One region of the Nitrosomonas sp. Is24 genome, then DNA from elsewhere that is predicted to be linked to it. Evidence: riboswitches for the same ligand, from Rfam matches in the RefSeq annotation. Region 1 holds a riboswitch; each other region holds the start of a gene.

Evidence for each region. A riboswitch is a leader RNA that binds a small molecule or an ion and turns the genes downstream of it on or off. The one in region 1 is predicted to bind cyclic di-GMP.
Region 2: another riboswitch for cyclic di-GMP. It lies ahead of R2103_RS12170 (hypothetical protein); the one in region 1 lies ahead of R2103_RS03455 (hypothetical protein).
Region 3: another riboswitch for cyclic di-GMP. It lies ahead of R2103_RS11395 (S8 family serine peptidase); the one in region 1 lies ahead of R2103_RS03455 (hypothetical protein).

Annotation. Positions count from the first base shown of each region.
Region 1 covers NZ_JAWJZG010000001.1:797,033-799,240, forward strand. The annotation lists gene R2103_RS03450 (glycosyltransferase family 4 protein) at 1-93, shown strand, start outside; cyclic di-GMP riboswitch class I at 946-1,032, shown strand; gene R2103_RS03455 (hypothetical protein) at 1,144-2,208, shown strand, end outside.
Region 2 covers NZ_JAWJZG010000001.1:2,656,596-2,658,803, reverse strand. The annotation lists gene mgtE (magnesium transporter) at 1-384, opposite strand, end outside; cyclic di-GMP riboswitch class I at 729-815, shown strand; gene R2103_RS12170 (hypothetical protein) at 928-2,208, shown strand, end outside.
Region 3 covers NZ_JAWJZG010000001.1:2,471,604-2,473,811, reverse strand. The annotation lists gene R2103_RS11395 (S8 family serine peptidase) at 1-1,224, opposite strand, end outside; cyclic di-GMP riboswitch class I at 1,482-1,567, opposite strand; gene R2103_RS11390 (VOC family protein) at 1,778-2,158, opposite strand.

The DNA.
Region 1 (2,208 bases):
TACAATTATCACTATGCAATAGAGAAATTTTTAGCACCGGGCGCGGCGAATTACTTGGCGATTGTATATCAGCAGGTTGCTGCCTTGAAATGAAGAGATTGATTCAATTATCACCGTAATTTGATGGATCTGTAATAACACTATTTCGGGGCCAATTACCTAGGCGATTATAGTGACATTTTTTGTTAACTAATGACATGATATGTTAATGGGTTCTGGATTTATAGCTTGATATCGATTATAGGCATTCAATTTAATCAACCTTTTGAGATTGTATGTTCTAGCCTATAAGTATGCCAAGCATGTGCTTGCGATCATAAAAGACTTGGCAAGCGCAAAATTTGCGCAACTGGCTACCATGGTTTGCTCACCATTGAATTGCACTAGCCAAATTGCGTAGCTTTGTGAGCCGTATTGCAATATTTTGAGTTTATTGTGGCAACGTTAAATGGACATCATCAGCCGGTTTTATTCGACAATAATAGATCATTCCTGATAATACTGACACTGACGGAGAAAGCTCACTTGGTTATTTTGCATAATCATCATTTCTCGTTCTCGCGGACTCAATGATCAAGTCTTTTTGCCAGAAATCAAACTCTGTGCGAATTGCCAGATCCCGCGATGCAATCATCGACACTACTCATCTTATCTTTTCTGGTGCCATACCTGCGGGCAAATAGTTATGTGGCTTTTCCAGTAACTGCTATTTTTAGCGGTTGATTCGTGCTGAGCAAATTCTATAACGCGATGCCAATTGTACGATCTCTTGTCTTTCAATTGATGCCAATGACACTTAGTTCTGAATTCGCTGGAATATTACTTATTTTTTTCCGGGCTTATCATGCTTCTATCTATTTTTTCAAAGTTTAATTACCTATAGCAGTTTTGGGATGTCATTTCGGCGGCTACAGTTGGCACGGTTTATGCTGAATTAGTATCGCAACATGAAAAAGGCAAACTCTGCGAAAGCAGGGGACGCAAAGTCACTGATCTAAAGGGCGAATGCCCCAGGATGGCAGGACTGCCAGATACGTTACTCGTTTATTTACTACGTTATATTGATGTTGATAATTATCGAATGAAATAACTTTGAAGCGTATCCATGCAGTTCCATCCTTTAACTCTAAGGAGGAACGTTATATGAATATTAACAATCAAGCATTACAAGCCAGCAGTTTTCCGGTTTTAATTATAAAGCAGCTACATATAGAGAAATCTAATGCTAATTGCTTTGCCCGGCGTGGCGTTAACATGGTATTTATTAATATGCTATTGCTACTGACTGCATTGAGCTTTGTGACCCCGGCAGCTTATGCAGCTTCTCTGCTTTTTAAATCTAATTTAGGTTCTGGTGTTTCTCTCGGAGCGCCATATAACTTCTCAGCTCACGGAGCATATCAGATGATCAATGGCACCGATAAAGAAACCGGATATATGTGGCCGGTTTCTGCTTTGGGCTCAAATTTCTCAGGTGTGCAACTGATTACTGTCGATCCTATTACGTCTTCAACGATCGGAAATTACATTAGCAGTCAAATTCGATCGGTAACAGGACCAAAAGGTGGGGCGGTTAATGAACTTTTTCAACAAGTGAAAATTACCGGAGAACTGGGACGAGCTGGCTCGCAGGCGCCATTATTGATTCAAAGACCATGGACGATTGGTGATGTTAAAGACTTGTATATTACTTACTGGTTTAAATATCAAGCTGATCTGGAGACACAACTGGACAATACAGTTTCATCTGCGAATTGGCGGACACAATTCTCACTCAAGACAGGGGGGTACAATAACACAGGAGAGGGTGATTATCGGATGAGCGTGACTGTAATGAAAGGAGCTGATGGCAAGCTCTACTGGATGACAAAGGGTGATAATGTGGGCGGCGTATTCCCCACCAGGGTCGATTACTGGCGTGAAGATAATCATATTGTTCCAGTGCCGATAGATAAATGGTTTAAGTTTGAAGTTTACTGGCATCGGTCAAGTGGCACTGATGGACGCTTCTGGGCAGCCGTCGATGGCGAAGTGATAGCGGATTACCACGGGCCAAATATGGGGGATTACAATCTTCCTATAACCCGGATTTTTGTGAGCAATCCGTATAGCGGCGGTCATACGTCAGTAGACAATCACATAACAGGATTGGAGATATGGAATGGTTTTCCGTGCGGTGACGGAGTGTCTTGCCTTAATTTTGATACT
Region 2 (2,208 bases), 1.9 Mb from region 1:
TTCGTCGGCATCGAGATATTCCGCCGCCGCGACCAGTTCCTGATTGTGCATGTCGGTAATCAGCGAGGCGCGGACGGCGTCGGAGGTTTCCAGCAGGACTTCCCCGTCCCGGTCCGATTTGACCATGCTCCAGATCAGCAGCCGGTCTTCCAGCGGCAGCGCTTCCAGAATCAGCGCAATATCGGCGGGGTGGAGTTGATCCAGAAAATGTTGCAGCTCGGACAGATTTTGTTTTTGCACCGCGGAATGAACCAGCGATTCGTCCGGTGCATCCTGCAGATTCACCAGACCTTCGACCAGCTTGTATTTGCGTAACAGAAACGTGACCTGCTGCAGCGGCGTCGGTGAATTGTCCTGATCGTTGTCGTTGTCAGTTTCAGTCATAACAGGTTTGCGCTGGCGAAGCAGCTTTCTCGTTGGGAATAAATTCAGCCTGCTTATACGCTGAATAGTTTGCAATTTAATGACCGGGAAGTATAACCGTCCGTGCTATGTCAGCACCAACAAAATATTGGACGGCTAACCGGGGTCGTTCCACTTTTTTGTATTTTTACTATGCGGCGCTGACCGTTCTTGTCGCCAGCTGACAAGAAACGTCACCTACTCTTTGCTTGATTCCTGCGTGTCCATGACAAGAATACATTTAATGTATTTGTTAATTGTATTTTCTTGAATTGTCGACCGGCAAATTCTTGATTGGCACAGTTCCTGCTTATAGATGGTTCGTAGTATGAAAAAGGCAAACCCTGCGAAAGCAGGGGACGCAAAGTCACTGATCTAACGGGCCAGTGCCCCAGGATAGCAGGACTGCCAGATAACGCTCTCGTCTTGATCATCGCAATGATTCGACAAGTATCGAACGAAGTAATGTTGATACAAGCATATCCACGCAGTTCCGTCCTTTTAACGTTAAGGAGGAACCCTAATATGAATTTCAATCATCAGAAACGACAAACTGCCAATCCGCTGGCAACGGATGACGCAACAGAGTTAATGAGAAACGCCGGAACAAGTTACATGATCAAGCTGAGTGCTGGTGTAGTGCTCATGATGCTGGTATTGGCGGCTGCTCCCGTCACCCATGCGGCCGGTCTGCTGTTTAAATCTAACTTTGGTGCGGGTATATCGCTTGGAGCACCCTATGGCTTTGCTACTAAAGGGGCTTATCAGGATATTATAGGTACAGATAAAGAAACTGGTTATAGCTGGCCGGTCTCTGCTCTAGGTGCAAATTTCTCGGGTGTGCAACTGATTACTGTCGATCCTATTACTTCTACGACGATCGGAGATTACATCAGTGGTGAAATCAGATCAGTAGCTGGGCCAAAAGGGGAAGCGGTTAATGAGCTTTTTCAACAAGTGAAAATAACCGGTGAATTGGGGCGGGCTGGTTCACAGGCGCCACTGTTGATTAGAAGACCATGGACAATAGGTGATGTCAATGATTTGTACATTACTTACTGGTTTAAGTATCAGGCAAATTTAGAAACGCAGTTGGATAATACGGTTTCGTCCGCGAATTGGCGGACACAATTCTCACTCAAGACAGGGGGGTACAATAACACAGGAGAGGGTGATTATCGGATGAGCGTGACTGTAATGAAAGGAGCTGATGGCAAGCTCTACTGGATGACAAAGGGTGATAATGTGGGCGGCGTATTCCCCACCAGGGTCGATTACTGGCGTGAAGATAATCATATTGTTCCAGTGCCGATAGATAAATGGTTTAAGTTTGAAGTTTACTGGCATCGGTCAAGTGGCACTGATGGACGCTTCTGGGCAGCCGTCGATGGCGAAGTGATAGCGGATTACCACGGGCCAAATATGGGGGATTACAATCTTCCTATAACCCGGATTTTTGTGAGCAATCCATATAGTGGTGGTCATGTGTCAGTGGATAATCACATTACCGGATTGGAGATATGGAATGACTTCCCTTGTGGCGACGGAGTGTCTTGCGTCAATGCGGATTCTGTTGCTCCGACTGTACCCACTTCACTTCTGGCGGCATTAAAATCGACTACAACCACGACAAAAGTAAAAGGTAAGACAAGAACTATTTCCTCTGCATCGGTTTCGCTATCCTGGAATGCATCCTCCGATAATATCGCTGTTGCGGGGTATTACATCTACAGGAATGGAACAAAAATTGCAGTTAGTACTTCAACGAGTTATTCAGACTCACTTGGAAATGCTACTGGGTCTATT
Region 3 (2,208 bases), 1.7 Mb from region 1:
AGCTGTCGAGTCGATTGTGGGCGTTGCATTTTTTGCAGCCAGTACCGCAGCAGCGGCATTAACTCGGCCATAACCGAAATAGACATCCTTACCAGCTGCGCCGAGATCAACGGCTGTGGAGAAAAGCAGATTTTCGATGTCAACGCTGCCCAATTGTGGATTGGCAGACATCATGAGTGCGATAACGCCAGCAGTTAATGGGCTTGAGAAAGAAGTACCGGCTACCGGCATATAATCGCCGCCAAGCCGGGTGCTATAGAAATTTTGCCCTGGCGCCGCTAGTGAAACGTAATCACCATAGCTCGAAAAATTTGCTTTATTATCGTATAAATCAGTGGCTGCTATTGCTAGCATGCTCGTAGTGACCGTGAAGCTTTCCAGTGTTCCGGTATTTCCGGCGCTAACCGTTACCAAACCTCCTTTATCTTTCATATATTGTGCTGCATTTCGAATGGATAGATTGCTAGAAAGTCCTTCAAAACTGGCATTAGCTACACGTGCTCCGTGATCCGCCGCATAGATCAGGGCTTGAGATATCGTGCTAGAGTAACCTATGCCATTCAAGTCAGTTATTCTGAGGGGCATGATCATAGATTGACCGGCGATTGCTGCTATACCAACGCTGTTGTTGGTTGCTGCCGCAGCAGTACCAGCGACAGCGGTTCCATGGCCTAGCACATCCGAGAAGTTTGAGTTGTTATCATAAAAATTCCAGCCCGATACTAGTTTTGAGGCAAGATCAGGGTGTGTGTTATCAATCCCAGTATCTAGGATTGCGATGGTAATACCGCTGCCTTGAGTAATATCCCATGCAGCTGGTGACCCAATTATGGGGTGCTGCCATGCATTGGTATACATTGGATCATTGGGAACAAAAGCCGGGGTAACGGCGTGATCAAGATCAGCAAACTTAAGGTGCGGATGGCGCTGAAGCGTGGCAACGATGCCTTCTTCAGAATATTCCGGTACATCAACGATATACAATTCGCTTTGTCCAATTTTTCTGGCCTTGCCTTCATGATCTTTCAGAATATTTGCAAAAGCTTGTGCAGGAAGACCGGCACGTGGCACTACCAGAATCCGACCTTTCGCCCATTCTTTTGTAGTGTTGCTTTTAAAATGCACACTTTGGGCTGATGCAGTGCTAGAGCGATTATCTATGGCGTGATCATTTGCTTGTTCTGGTGGTGAAGCATTTAAAGTAACAGATAATGATGCTGTCAAAAGAAATATTCCAATCTGAGAAGTAGCTGTGACTGTGCGTTTCGTTAGGCCAGGTCTATGGGTACTTAGAGAATGTGATGGGTGGCTATGAGGCAGTGATGAAGGTACGGCTTGTAAAGATTGTTTGTTACTTTCCATGAATTAAATCCTCTAAAAATCAGGGAGGACTCTGGAGAGAAACTGCTCAATGTAGTCATATGTTATATGCTTATCCACTTTTGACTAGAACTGATCTTGTGTTTTAGCAAACAATATAATCTGGCAGTCATGCTATCCTGAGGCATTTGCCCTGTAGACCTAGACTTTGCGCCCCCCGCTTTCACGAGGTTTGCCCTTTTCAAATGATTCAAGATGTGCAGAAAATTAATGATTTTTCTGTAAGATTTCGCTTTCTAGTTTCGGTTTATAGAAAGAATACTTGAGGGAGTATTTCTGGGATGAGCAAATAAAGGCGGTTAAATCGCGCTTGGGTGCGTAACAAATAATTTGATTCCGGCCGGTTTGATGCCTCGCTCCGTGTAGCGGGGTTTATTGCGGTTGAAAGCAGAAAGGGCTATTGCATTGAATGCAAGCCGATCATGTTGCCTTCGGTGTCTCGGATCAAAGCGATAAAGCCATAGGGACCGATGGACATTTTTTCACGGATCAAATGCCCTCCCGCAGAGGCTGCACGAGCAGCCTCAACAGCACAATCCGCACAGGAAAAATAGACCAGCACAGCATTTCCGCCGGATGGCCCGTCTGCCATTTTGACCAGCGCGCCGGATGCGCCCATTTGACCTTTCAGCATGGGAAAACTCCACAGCTCAACCGGCATGCCCGCAGGACTATCCAGTTGTTCCAGCTTTGTTTGGAACACCGATTCATAAAAACGCTTGGCGCGCTCCATATCCTGCACGTAAATTTCAAACCAGCCTACGGGATTATTGTTCATATGCATTTCTCCTTTGAGTACTTAAGTTTCGAATGGATTGTTAACTTAAC